Martelella endophytica: one gene and its partner. The protein of the gene in region 1 binds, or shares a complex with, the protein of each later gene. Links are inferred from orthologs where the notes say so. Each region holds a gene or a part of one and is shown on either strand. Other genes may lie near its edges. The genes, in order: accB and accD.

Region 1 (11,323 bases):
GCCCCGCCGGCCTCGAGCCAGGCTCAGGTTGAGACCGACGCGGCCGTCGAGACGGCAAGCGACGACACGTTCGGCACGCGCGTCCACGACTATCTGGTGGCAAACCCGGAAACCCTGCTCGACGTCCAGACGGCCCTGCAGCAGAAACAGGCCGAGCGCCAGCAGCAGGCCGCCTCAGCCGCGCTTGCCGAGAACCAGGACAAGCTCTACCAGCCCGCCTTTGATGCCGAATTCGGCAACCCCGAAGGCGCCATCACCGTCGTCGAGTTCTTCGACTACAATTGCGGCTACTGCCGCCGCGCGCTCTCCGACATGGACGACATCATCGCCGCCAATGAGGATGTCCGCTTCGTGCTGAAGGAAATTCCGGTCCTCGGCCCCGATTCCGAAGCCGCCGAAAAGGTATCCTACGCGTTCCTGAAGATCGCGCCGGAGAAATATGAAGACTTCCACCGGGCGCTGATGGGGTCGGGCACGCGCGCAAACGACGCCTCCGCCCGCGCTGTCGCCAATGCGCTGGGCGTCGACGACGCGGCGATCGATGCGGCGATGGAGCAGTTCCCGGCCGAAGAGGCGCTGAGCGCGCATTTCGCGCTCGCCAGCGCCATCGGCGTCAACGGCACGCCGGCCTATATCATCGGCGATCGGCTGATTTCCGGCGCTGTCGGCGCCGATGTGCTGCAAGAGACCATCGACAATGTCCGCGACTGCGGCAAGAGCGTTTGCTCGTAACCCTTAACCACAGTGTTTCAAGGCCTTGGACCGGCTTGTCGTAGGGGCTTTTCCTCCACGACATGAGCGTCTATAGGTGTATGCGAAACTGGAATTGACGTATGGCACGCGGAATTTTTGTCCTCAACGGTCCCAATATCAACCTGCTCGGGCAGCGCGAACCTGGCATTTACGGCGCCATGACGCTGGCCTCCATCGAGGCGGAGTGCCACTCGCTCGGTGAGGAACTGGGCTTTGCGCTGGACTTCCGCCAGACCAACCACGAAGGCGTCCTTGTCGATTGGCTGCATGAAGCCAATGAGAAGGCCGCCGGCGTCGCGCTCAATCCCGGTGCCTACGGCCATACCTCGATTGCGCTTCACGATGCGATCCGCGCCATCGAGGTTCCGGTCGTCGAGCTTCACATCTCCAACATTCATGCCCGTGAGGCCTTCCGGCACAAAAGCATGATTGCGCCGGTCGCAAAGGGGGTTATCTGTGGTTTCGGACTGGACAGCTACCTTCTCGCGCTTCGTGCGCTCAAGACCCTCACGGAATAACAAGAACAAAGGAACACCACCCATGGCAGAACAAAAGAAGGCAATCGACGCGAAGCTGGTGCGCGAGCTTGCCGTGATCCTGAACGATACCGAGCTGACGGAAATCGAGGTGGAGCAGGACGGCCTGCGCATCCGCGTTGCCCGTGAGCTGATGGCTGCACCGCAGACCGTTGCTTACGCTCCGGCACCCGCAGCAGCAGCAGCGCCTGCCCCGGCGGCAGCCGCCGCGCCCGCGCCGGCCGCAGCACCGGCCCGCAACTTCGACAATGCGATCAAGGCCCCTATGGTCGGCACCGTCTACCTGGCGCCCGCTCCCGGCGCCCGTCCGTTCATTGAAGTCGGCGCCAACGTCAAGGAAGGCCAGACGCTTCTGATTATCGAGGCGATGAAGACGATGAACCAGATCCCTGCCCCGAAGAGCGGCAAGATCGTGGAAATCCTTGTCGATGATGCCCAGCCGGTCGAGTTTGATGAACCGCTCGTCGTTATCGAATAACGGGTGACAGAGCTGATGTTTTCGAAAATCCTGATTGCCAACCGCGGCGAAATCGCCCTTCGGGTGCAGCGCGCCTGCAAGGAGCTCGGCATCGCCACCGTCGCCGTCCATTCGACGGCTGACGCCAATGCGATGCATGTGCGGCTCGCCGACGAAAGCGTGTGTATCGGCCCGCCGTCTTCGCGCGAGAGCTATCTCAACATTCACCAGATCGTCGCGGCCTGCGAGATCACCGGCGCGGATGCGGTGCATCCCGGCTACGGCTTTCTGTCGGAAAATGCCAAGTTCGCCGAAATCCTCGAGGCCCACGGCATCACCTTCATCGGCCCGACCAGCGAACACATTCGCATGATGGGCGACAAGATCACCGCCAAGACGACGGCCGAATCGCTCGGCATTCCAGTCGTGCCCGGTTCGGGCGGCGCGGTCGACACCGAGGAAGACGCCGTGCGCACGGCCGAGGAGATCGGATATCCGGTGCTGATCAAGGCCACCGCCGGCGGTGGCGGACGCGGCATGAAGCTTGCCCGCACCCGGGACGACCTGATCGAGGCCTGGAGCACCGCGCGCGGCGAAGCCGCCGCAGCCTTCGGCAATGATTCCGTCTACATGGAAAAGTATCTCGACAAGCCCCGCCATATCGAGGTGCAGGTGTTCGGTGACGGCGAAGGCGCTGCCATTCACCTCGGCGAACGCGACTGCTCGCTGCAGCGCCGCCACCAGAAGGTCTGGGAAGAGGCTAATTCGCCGGCGCTCAATGTCGAGCAGCGCCTCGAGATCGGCGAGATCTGCGCCGAGGCCATGCGCAAGATGAAATATCGCGGCGCCGGCACCATCGAGTTCCTCTATGAAAACGGCGAGTTCTACTTCATCGAGATGAACACCCGCCTGCAGGTGGAGCACCCGATCACCGAAGCGATTACCGGCATCGACCTCGTCCACGAGCAGATCCGCGTCGCATCCGGCGCCGGGCTTTCCGTGTCGCAGAAGGATATCTCCTTCTCCGGTCACGCCATCGAATGCCGGATCAACGCCGAAAACGCCGCGACCTTCCGGCCTTCCCCGGGCACGATCACGCATTTCCATGCACCGGGCGGCCTTGGCGTTCGCATCGATTCGGGTGTCTATCAGGGCTACAAGATCCCGCCCTATTACGACAGCCTGATCGGCAAGCTCATCGTTCACGGGCGCACCCGCGTCGAATGCATGATGCGGCTGAAGCGGGCGCTTGACGAGTTCGTCGTCGACGGGATTGACACGACGCTGCCGCTTTTTCAGGATCTGATTGCCAACCAGGATATCGCCAATGGCGACTATGATATCCACTGGCTGGAACACTATCTGGAAAACAAGGCAAACAGCTGAGGACCCCATGGGGAAAGGTGCCGCGAAAGGCAGCAGTGGCGTGACGCCGGAACTGCTTCTCAATGCCTACAGCATCGGCCTTTTCCCCATGTCCGAATCCGCCGAGGATACGGAGCTGTTCTGGGTGGAGCCCGAAATCCGCGGCATCATACCGCTGGACGGGCTGCACATCTCCCACAGCCTGCGCAAGTTCATGCGCAGGCATCCCTATGATATCCGCTTCAACCACGATTTCGACGGCACCATTGCCGCCTGTGCGGCCCCTGCCCCCGATCGCCCGCAGACATGGATCAACAGCGAGATCCGCGACCTCTACAAGGCGCTCAACGCGATGGGCCACGCCCACAGTGTCGAGGCCTACGAGGATGGCGAACTTGTCGGCGGGCTTTATGGCGTCTCCCTGAAAGCGGCCTTCTTCGGCGAGAGCATGTTCTCCCGCCGCCCCAACGCCTCGAAAATCTGCCTCGTTCACCTGGTGGAGCGGTTGAGGGCCAACCGCTTCGTGCTGCTCGACACGCAGTTCACCACCGAACACCTGAAGACGATGGGCGCGATCGACATCCCCAAGGAGGAATACATGACCCTCCTCAACGCCGCCCTCGTCTGGCCCGATCAGCCCTTCCCGTGAGTATCGGCCAATCTACCCCTTGAGTGAAGCGCTATCGCATATGGCGTTACCGCACAGCCCCCAAACCTTCTCGCCCCGGCGGGGAGAGATGTCGCGACAGCGACAGTGAGGGGCGAGCTTATCTACACGGGCGCCCTCACAAACAGAAATGCTGCTTCACCCTCACTGCCCCTTTCTGGGCATCTCTCCCGCAAGCGGGAGAGAGTAAGTGGAGCGAAATTCAAGCTATCTGCAATTGCCCTGCCTTCAAGCAGGGGATGAAGGAGGTCGACATGGCATGCCTGTGCCGCCGGTGATCCCCTACTTCGCGATCCCGACCCGCACGCGGGTGTTCTCGCCGGCGGTCACCGGGACCGGGATATTCGAGGCCTCGAACAGGAACTGGGTGGAAAGGCCATCGGCAGGAAGGGTCACTTCCTTGGTGATGACCTGATCGTAGAGCGCCGTGGAGCCACTGACCACCTCGACGCGGACCGGAACCTTGTAGACGCCGGGACGGGCCTTCGGCCCGCCGACGAGCCGGCCGGCGACGGAGAGCTGCACCAGCAGGCCATCCTGGGTCGGCGCCACGGTGCAGGCGCGGCTGAAATCGGTGAGCGAGGTCTGATAGACGAGGTTTTCCGGCTTTTCGGCACCGGCCGGCGAATAGACGCGGTTGAAGGTGTCGTCATCGTCCAGCATTGCCTGCGGGCACAGCCGCATCATCGCCGTGAGGTTCATGCCGGGCGTGACCGGAAGCGCAGGTGCGGGCTCTGGTTCCGGCTTGCTGGTCGAGCAGGCTGAAAGCACGGCGATGAGCGCTATCGCGGATAGGCTTGTGAGGCGGCTTGTCTGACGGAATGACACGGCTGGATTTCCTTTCCTCTCTCAGGGTCTCTTCCCGGGCGCTTTCCCGACCCTTCGGTTTCTGCAGGGCTTTTCAATCCCTCTGGCTTTAGTCTATACCAGCGCCAACGCAAAAATCGATTGTCTTGCGACGCTTCCCTGAGCGAACGTCATAACCGGTCGCGTTGGCTGGCGCCAGACAATTTCCGGAAGCTGGCAAGCACGAAAGGGAGCTTGGCGTGGACTACATCTCAACGCGGGGCGATGCGCCGACCCTTGGTTTCTCCGATGCGCTGCTCGCAGGCCTTGCGGAGGACGGTGGCCTCTATCTTCCGCGCGAATGGCCGAAGATGTCTGCGGACGACATCAGGGCATTGCGCGGCAAGAGCTATCAGGAGATCGCCCTCGCTATCCTCACGCCATTCGTCGGCGGAGAAATCGCTGAAGACCGGCTGAAGGCGATGATTGACGGGGCCTATGCCACGTTCCGCCATTCCGCCGTGACTCCGATCGTCCAGAGCGGCCCGAACCGGTTCACGCTCGAGCTCTTCCATGGTTCGACGCTCGCGTTCAAGGACGTGGCGATGCAGCTTCTGGCGCGGCTGATGGACCATGTTCTTGCCGAACGCGGCGAACATGCCACCATCGTCGGCGCCACGTCGGGCGACACCGGCGGAGCGGCAATCGACGCCTTTTCGGCGAGCAGCCGCACCGACATCTTCATCCTGTTCCCGCACGGCAAGGTTTCGCCGGTCCAGCAGCGCCAGATGACCACGATCGGCGCGAAGAACGTCCACGCGATTGCCGTCGAGGGCCATTTCGACGACTGCCAGAACCTGGTGAAGGCGATGTTCGGCGATGCCGGCTTCCGCAGGGAGGTGAAGCTTTCCGGCGTGAATTCGATCAACTGGGCGCGCATCATGGCGCAGGTGGTCTATTATTTCACTGCCGGCCTGTCGCTCGGCGCGCCGGACCGCGAGATCGATTTCACCGTGCCGACTGGCAATTTCGGCGATATCTTCGCCGGCTATGTGGCCAAGCAGATCGGGCTTCCGATCGGCCGGCTGGTGATCGCCACCAACGAAAACGACATTCTCGCCCGCACGCTCGAGACCGGCCGTTACGAGATGCGCGGCGTCAAGGCGACGACCTCGCCATCAATGGATATCCAGATTTCCTCGAACTTCGAACGGCTTCTGTTCGAGGCGAGTGGCCGCGACGCCGCCTATATCCGCCGTGCCATGGCGGGGCTGAAGCAGTCTGGCGCCTTCGATATTGAGGGCAAAACGCTCGGAAATATCCGCGAGACTTTCTCGGCCGGTCGTACCGATGAGACGGCAGTTGCCGCCGAAATCGGCCGGACGCTTGAGGAAACCGGTGTCCTCATCGACCCGCATACCGCGGTCGCCGTGTCGGTGGCGCGCGAGCATCAGGACGATCAAAACCCGATGGTCGTGCTTTCGACCGCGCACCCGGCAAAGTTCCCCGCCGCGGTAAAATCGGCAAGTGGTATTGACCCGACGCTTCCATCATGGCTTGCTCATTTGATGGACAAGGAGGAGCATTTCAGTGTCCTGTCCCCCGATCTGGATGAACTACAGGCTTTCATCCGCGCGCGGTTGACCACTGAAAGCTGATCAAAAGGACGAAAGCAGGTTCGCATGACCGTAGAGTACACCCGGCTTCCTTCCGGGCTGACAGTCGTTACCCAGAACATGCCGCATATCGAAAGCGTGGCCATTGGCACGTGGATCAAGTCCGGTTCGCGCAACGAACTCAGGAATGAACACGGTATTGCCCATCTTCTGGAGCACATGGCGTTCAAGGGTACCGGCCGCCGCACGGCGCGCCAGATCGCGGAGGAGATCGAGAACGTCGGCGGCGAGGTCAATGCCGCGACGTCCACCGAGACGACGTCCTATTATGCCCGCGTGCTGAAGGACCATCTGCCGCTTGCCGTCGACATTCTCGCCGACATCCTCACAAATTCGAGTTTCGACGAGGAGGAACTGGCCCGCGAGAAGAACGTCATCATGCAGGAGATCGGCGCGGCGAATGACATTCCCGACGATGTCGTGTTCGACAATTTCGCCGGCGCCGCCTATCGCGACCAGATGATCGGCCGCCCCATCCTCGGCACGCCCGATACGGTGATGGCCTTCACGCCCGATGACATCCGCCGCTATCTCGCCCGCAACTACACGACAGACCGCATCTTCATCGTCGCCACCGGTGCGGTGCGCCACGACGAGTTCGTGCGCATGGTCGAGGACCGGTTTGCCGCCCTGCCCCTGAAACCGGAAACACCGCCGATGATGGAGGCCGCCGCTTATACCGGCGGTGAGGTGCGCGAGACCCGGCAGCTTTCGGACGCGCAGGTCATCCTCGGCTTCGAGGGCCCGGCCTATCACGCGCAGGATTTCTACTGCTCGCAGATTCTCGCCAATGTACTCGGCGGCGGCATGTCGTCACGCCTGTTCCAGGAGGTCCGCGAAGTGCGCGGCCTCTGCTACTCGGTCTATTCCTTCCATTGGGGCTTTTCCGACTCCGGCGTCTTCGCAGTGCACGCGGCAACTGGCGGCGAGCAGCTTCCCGAACTCATTCCCGTCATCATCGACGAGCTGCACCGCGCTGCCGACACCGTCGACGTGACCGAGATCGATCGCGCCCGCGCGCAGATCCGCGCCCAGCTTCTGATGGGGCAAGAAAGCGCTGCGGCGAGAGCCGGCCAGATCGCCCGGCAGGTGATGCTCTGGGGCCGGCCGATCCCGAACGAGGAAATGATGATGCGCATCGAGAACATCACGCCCAAGCGGCTCACCGATCTTGCCGGGCGCACTTTCTTCGATGCCATGCCGACCCTTTCGGCGATCGGTCCGCTCGAGCAGCTTTCGCCGCTTGACGCCATTATCGAAGAGCTTTCGCTCAATGTCCACAAAGCCGTGAAAGCGGGCTCCTGAGCACCATGCCGGGTTTTGCGCACGCTTTCGGTGAGGCGGCCCCTTCCAGGGCCGCCCCCAGGCCGGATTGAGTGGAGGCGGGACATTGATAGCCAACCTCGTCTCTCCCAAGGCGTTGAAGCGAAGCCGCTTTTCCCTTCAGTCCGAAGAGCATGTGCTGCGCCTGCCGCGCAATTCGGACTTCAAGGCCTGGAAGATGCTGCGAATCAGGAGCCGCGCCTTCCTGCAGCCGTGGGAGCCGCTCTGGAGCGTCGATGACATGACGGAGCGCGCCTTCCGCCGCAGGGTCCGGCGCGTCAATCTGGACTACGATGCTGGCACGAGCATCCAGCTTTTCATCTTCTTGAGGCAGAGCGACACGCTGGTCGGCGGCATCACCATCGGTCTCATCCGCCGCGGTGTCGCCCAGATGTGCATGCTCGGTTACTGGATGGGCGAGGAATATGCCGGCAAGGGCCATATGTTTGCCGCACTTCAACTGGTTATTCCGTTTATCTTCGATGAACTGAGGTTGCACCGCATTGAGGCGGCCTGTATCCCAACCAACGAACGCAGCGCTTCGCTGTTGCAAAAGGCCGGGTTCAGCAGGGAGGGGCTGTTGCGCCGGTACCTTCGCATCAACGGTGTGTGGCAGGATCACCATCTCTACGCCCTGCTGAACGATGAAAATGACGCCAAAAGGACCTGAAAACCAAAGATGCGACCCGCTCCCAGCCGCCTTCACCGGGACCTGGTCCTGCCGCTTCTTCTTGTTCTTGCGTTCTTCGCCAGCGCCGTTCAGGCCCTCGCGCTGGAACCGGTCGAGGTCTCGCGTGGCGATATCGCGATCGATCTGACCGGCCATGTCGACATCTACCCCAATGAAGGCGACACCTTCCAGATTTCGACCGTGCCCGATTCCAATGGCATCCGACGCCGTATCGAGGTGCGTTCCAGCGACGGCGCCCACAGCGGCGACTGGGCGGTTTTCTCGCTTGCAAACGTCTCCGACGAGCAGCTCGATCGCCTGATCGTCGCTCCGCATTTCCGCCTTCCCGGCTCCGGCATGTTCTGGCCGGACCTTGGGTCCTCGCGCATCGCGGCCATCACGCCGAGCGAAGGCTTCGCGCTGAGCAGGCAAAACAGCGACGACGCGGATGTCTTCGCGATCACGCTCAATCCCGGGGCCGTCATTACCTTCGTTGTCGAACTCAGCGGCCCCGAACTGCCACAGCTCTATCTCTGGTCACCCGAGGCCTACAAGGACACGCAAAACGCCTTCACGCTCTACTACGGCGTCGTGCTCGGCATTGCCGGGCTTCTAGCGGTTTTCCTCAGCATTCTCTTCGTGGTGAAGGGAACGTCACTGCTGCCGGCAACCGCGATGCTTGCCTGGTCGGTGCTGCTCTATGTCGCGATCGATTTCGGCTTCCTCGACAAGCTTATCCCGCTTGCGGCCGCGGACCTGCGGATCTGGCGGGCGAGCGCGGATGTGGCGATTTCCTTCAGCCTTGTCGTGTTCCTGTTCACCTATCTCAATCTCGCCCGATGGCATGCGCAACTGGGCTACGCCGCAGCCGCCTGGGGCCTGGCGCTGATGGGTCTGTTCGGGCTTGCGATCTTCGACCCGCCGGCCGCCGCCGGCATCGCCCGCCTCTCCTTCGCGGCAACCGTGGCCGCCGGCACGGGACTGATCTTCTACCTCAGCCTGCGCCGCTACGACCGCGCCATCCTGCTTATGCCGGCCTGGGCGCTGATCGCGGCCTGGCTGTTTGCGGCCTGGATGACGGTGTCGGGGCGGCTCGACAACGACATCGTCCAGCCGGCTCTCGACGGCGGCCTAGTGCTGATCGTGCTGCTGCTCGGCTTCACGGTGATCCAGCACTCCTTTTCCGGTGGCGCCTATCAGCCGGGCCTGTTCTCCGATCTCGAACGCCAGGCGCTGGCGCTGCTGGGCACCGACGGCACGGTCTGGGACTGGGATGTCGGCCGTGACCGGATCGTCACCGAACCCGACTTCGCCCCAAAGATCGGCCTTTCCGCCGGCGCCCTGAACGGGGCGGCGCGCACCTGGCTGCGCTATATCCACCCCGGCGATCGGGACCGCTTCCGCTCCACGCTCGACCTGTTCCTCGAATGGCGGCGTGGACGGCTGAAGATGGAATTCCGGATGCGTGCCAATGACGGCCACTATCACTGGATGCTGATCCGCGCCCGGCCGGTACTGTCGACCGATGGCGAGGTGATCCGCTGCGTCGGCACGCTCTCCGATCTCACCGATCAGAAGGTCAGCACCCAGCGTCTGTTGCAGGATGCGGTGATCGACAATCTGACGGGCCTGCCGAACCGCACCATCTTCCTCGACCGCCTGCAGTCGCTGATCGTCCAGTCGCGTGCCGGCAATGGTTTCCGCCCGACACTGATCGTCGCCGATATCGACCGCTACAGCGACATCAACGAGACGCTCGGTTTTGCCGCCGGCGACAATATCCTCATCGCGCTCACCCGTCGCATCCAGCGGCTCCTGAAGCCGGAGGACACGCTGTCGCGGCTTTCCGACAACAGCTTTGCCATCATTCTGCTGTCGCAGAGCGATCCCGGCGAGGTGGCGGACTTTACCGATCAGCTTGCCTCGGCCATCGACATGCCGATCGCCTTCGAAAGCCGCGAGATTTCGCTCACCGCCTCGATCGGCATCGCCTCGTGGCACGAGGAGCATGAAACCGCCGAAGCTTTTCTGGAGGACGCCCGGCTTGCAACGCTGAGAGCCAAGCGCATGGGCGGCAATGCGGTGGAAACCTACCGCCCTGCCCTGCGCATGCTCAGCGACGAACGCCGGCAGCTTCGCGCCGACCTCAGCCGCGCCATCGACCGCCGCGAGATGTCGGTTCTCTATCGTCCTGTCGTACGCATCGAGGGTTTTGACGTCATCGGCTTCACCTGCTTCCTGAACTGGCGCCATCCCCAGCATGGCGACGTTCCGGCGGGCGAAATCATCGAGATGAGCCGGGAAAACGGCAAGGCCGCCGATCTGGTGCTCTACACCGTCCGACAGGCGCTGGAAGACCTTGTATCGTGGCAGCAGGCGCTGCCGAAGGCGCGTCCCTTCGTCAGCATCCAGCTCAACTCCACGGAGACGCTGCGGACCAGCACGCTGATCGAGCTCGAAAACATCATCCGTCAGTCCGAGGTCGCGCCCCGGCAGGTGGTGTTCGCAATACCGGAAAATGTTGTGCTCGAAGCGCCGGAGCAGGCGAAGCTCGCACTTCAGCATCTGCGCTCGATCGGCGCCGGCCTGACGCTTTCCGAATTCGGCAGCGGTCATGGCTCGCTGACGCTATTGCGCAACTTCCGTTTCGATGCGGCCTATATCAGCGCGGGGATCTTCCGGCAGAACCAGGAAACGCAAGCGGAAACGGTCAGGGCCTTCACGGCGCTGACCTCCACCTATGGCGTGCGCATCGGCGTGACGGAGGTGACGGGCGAGGTCGAGACGGCAGCTTTGGCGGAAGCCGGCTGCGTCTATGCAACGGGACCGCTCTACGGCCCGTCGATCAGCGCGCCGGCAGCGCTCAGGCTGCTGCGCGCCAACGGTCCGGCGGCGGCCTGAGGCCGCCTCCTATGCCGCGGCCTTGTCCCGCGCCCCGCTCAACAGCGTGAAGACGAAATCCAGCTTGGCGATCATCGCCGGCGCCAGCACGAAGGGATAGAAATCGCGCTGGCCCATGCTGCGGTGGATCGCGTTCATGGCAAGCGTCAGCGGCACCCAGGCATCGGCAAGCTGCTGGCCGCTCGAGCA
Region 2 (2,963 bases), 1.8 Mb from region 1 along the record:
AGCAGACGAGTAGACGGAATTCGCATCGAAGATGCCACGGAGTTGAGTATGACCGAACGTATGGAAAAACGCTTTGCCGCATTGAAGGCCGAGGGCCGGCCGGCGCTGATCACCTATTTCATGGGCGGCGATCCGGATTTCGACACCTCGCTTCAGATCATGAAGGCGCTGCCAAAGGCGGGCGCGGATGTGATCGAGCTTGGCATGCCATTTTCCGATCCGATGGCAGATGGCCCCGCGATCCAGATGGCCGGCCTGAGGGCACTGAAGGGTGGCCAGACGCTGGTGAAGACCCTCGACCTCGCCCGGCAATTCCGCAAGACCGACGCCGATACGCCGATCGTGATGATGGGCTATTACAATCCGATCTATATCCATGGCGTCGACGCCTTCATCGAAGATGCGCTCGATGCCGGCATTGACGGCCTGATCATCGTCGACCTGCCGCCGGAGATGGATGAGGAACTCTGCACCCCGGCGCTGGCCAAGGGCCTGAACTTCATTCGCCTGGCCACGCCGACGACGGATGAAAAGCGCCTGCCGACGGTGCTGAACAATACGTCGGGCTTCGTCTACTATGTCTCGATGAACGGCATCACCGGCTCGGCGCTGCCGGATACCTCGAAGATCGGCGCCGCTGTCGCCCGCATCAAGGCGCATACGGACCTGCCGGTCTGCGTCGGCTTTGGCGTCAAGACGGCGGAGCATGCGCGCATCATCGGCGCGGCGGCCGATGGCGTTGTTGTCGGTACCGCGGTGGTCAACCAGATTGCCGGCAGCCTCGATGCGAACGGCAAGGGCGGCAAGGACACGGTTGATGCGGTGGCCACTTTCGTGCGTGGGCTCTCGAGTGGCGTGCGTGACGCCCGGCTTGCGGCGGCGGAGTAAATCTGGCACACGGCAGGCCATTGATGCACGGCGGCGGGGATCCCGCTGTCGCGTGCGTAGATAAAAGAAGCATTTCCGTCGCGAGACGGCAAAGCAGGAGGTTCTTTTGGTGAACTGGATTACAAATTACGTTCGGCCGCGGATCAATTCCATGTTCGGCCGCCGTGAGGTTCCCGAGAATTTGTGGATCAAGTGCCCCGAGACAGGGGCCATGGTGTTTCACACGGACCTCGAGGAAAACAAGTGGGTCATCCCCTCCTCCGGCTTCCATATGAAGATGCCGGCGCGCGCGCGGCTTGCCGATCTCTTCGATGGCGGCGTCTACGAGGACCTGCCGCAGCCGAAGGTGGCGCAGGACCCGCTGAAGTTCCGCGATTCCAAGAAATATGCCGACCGTCTGAAGGAAAATCGGGCGAAGACCGACCAGGAAGACACGATCATCGCCGGCATCGGCGAATTGCAGGGTCTGAAACTCGTCGGCGTCGTCCATGAGTTCAAGTTTCTCGGTGGTTCGCTGGGCATGGCTGCCGGCGAGGCGATCATCCAGGCCTTCGACCGTGCGCTTGCCGAAAAATGCCCTCTGGTGATCTTCCCGGCATCGGGCGGCGCGCGCATGCAAGAAGGCATCCTGTCGCTGATGCAGATGCCGCGCGTGACCGTGATGGTGGAAATGATGCGCGAGGCGAGCCTGCCCTATATCGTCGTGCTCACCAATCCGACAACGGGCGGCGTTTCCGCTTCCTACGCGATGCTGGGTGATCTGCACATTGCCGAACCCGGCGCGGAGATCGGCTTTGCCGGCCGCCGTGTCATCGAGCAGACGATCCGCGAACAGCTTCCGGACGGCTTCCAGACGGCGGAATATCTCCTCGACCACGGCATGGTCGACATGGTGGTCAAGCGTCACGATATCCCCGCCACGCTGGCGCGGGTGCTGAAGATCATGACCGGCGTGCCCGGCACGGCCGCCAGCGCACTGCTTGAGCCGCCGCATCACCCGGTCCCGGCGGAAGCGGGCGCCGAAGTGCCCGCCGCCCCCTGAACCGGGCCGCCCTTCCCGGCTGCCGGCGGCGTTCCGGCAGCAAGAAACCACGCAACGCCGGATAGCCGGGCGCCGGCAGCCCGGGCCACACGGCCCGGCGAAAGTGCCGCAGCAGATCAGCGGCGCTGCCTCGCGCCCGGAAACTGGAAACACCATGCCTGACCAATCATTCGGCGCCGCCGAGCGGGTCATCGAACACCTGCTTCAGCTCCATCCCAAGGGCATCGACCTTTCGCTCGACAGGATCGCCGTGCTCCTTGCCAAGCTCGGCAATCCGCATCTGTCGCTGCCGCCCGTTATCCACATTGCGGGCACCAACGGCAAGGGCTCGGCAAGCGCCTTTTCGCGCGCGCTGCTGGAGGCGGCGGGGCTGTCCGTTCATGTCCATTCCTCCCCCCACCTCGTCCACTGGCACGAGCGCTTCCGCATCGGTGGGCCCGGCGGCGCCAGCGCTTTTGTCGATGATGCTCTCCTCGCCGAAACCCTGCGCCGTGTCGAAGCGGCGAATGCCGGTGTCAAGGCGACGGTGTTCGAGCTGCTGACGGCCGCGGCCTTCGTGCTGTTTGCCGATATTCCAGCCGACGCGGTCATTCTCGAAGTCGGCCTCGGTGGCCGTTTCGACGCGACCAACATCATCGAAAAGCCCGCGGTTTCGGTCGTCATGCCGATCTCGCTCGATCATCAGGCCTATCTCGGCGACAAGGTCGAGCTGATTGCCGCGGAAAAGGCGGGGATCATGAAACCTGGCGTGCCGGTGGTCATCGGCCAGCAGGATTTTGAGGCTGCCGAAGAGGTGCTGATTGCCACCGCCGACCGGCTCGGCTGTCCGCTGCATCTCTACGGGCAGGATTTTTCCGCGCATGAGGAGCATGGCCGGCTGGTCTATCAGGATGGCGATGGCCTGCTCGATCTGCCGCTGCCGGCCCTGCCCGGTCGCCACCAGTATGCCAATGCGGCGGCGGCGATCGCGGCGGTCAAGGCTGCCGGATTTTCGGTCGACGAGCATGCTGTCGAACAGGCGATGCTGAACGTG

What was found.
Region 2: the proteins of accB (region 1) and accD are in contact, whole or in part, in a solved structure (PDB 8UXZ), measured with the Escherichia coli proteins. The link is inferred for Martelella endophytica from one-to-one orthologs.

The regions. Positions count from the first base shown.
Region 1 is NZ_CP010803.1:2,847,419-2,858,741, reverse strand. Bases 200-3,030 are described here. They hold accB (acetyl-CoA carboxylase biotin carboxyl carrier protein), read left to right. Parts: upstream 200-1,293; coding sequence 1,294-1,767; downstream 1,768-3,030. Other genes in these bases: accC (acetyl-CoA carboxylase biotin carboxylase subunit), read left to right, coding at 1,783-3,030; aroQ (type II 3-dehydroquinate dehydratase), read left to right, coding at 834-1,271; TM49_RS12990 (DsbA family protein), read left to right, coding at 200-732. Also shown: more of TM49_RS12990, read left to right, coding at 1-199; more of accC, read left to right, coding at 3,031-3,132; aat (leucyl/phenylalanyl-tRNA--protein transferase), read left to right, coding at 3,140-3,760; TM49_RS12965 (hypothetical protein), read right to left, coding at 4,061-4,606; thrC (threonine synthase), read left to right, coding at 4,825-6,222; TM49_RS12955 (M16 family metallopeptidase), read left to right, coding at 6,247-7,545; TM49_RS12950 (GNAT family N-acetyltransferase), read left to right, coding at 7,742-8,233; TM49_RS12945 (EAL domain-containing protein), read left to right, coding at 8,243-11,134; TM49_RS12940 (zinc-binding metallopeptidase family protein), read right to left, coding at 11,144-11,323. UniProt on the Escherichia coli protein: This protein is a component of the acetyl coenzyme A carboxylase complex; first, biotin carboxylase catalyzes the carboxylation of the carrier protein and then the transcarboxylase transfers the carboxyl group to form malonyl-CoA.
Region 2 is NZ_CP010803.1:1,096,474-1,099,436, forward strand. It holds accD (acetyl-CoA carboxylase, carboxyltransferase subunit beta), read left to right. Parts: upstream 1-997; coding sequence 998-1,930; downstream 1,931-2,963. Other genes in the region: TM49_RS05030 (hypothetical protein), read left to right, coding at 1-13; trpA (tryptophan synthase subunit alpha), read left to right, coding at 49-888; TM49_RS05045 (bifunctional folylpolyglutamate synthase/dihydrofolate synthase), read left to right, coding at 2,085-2,963.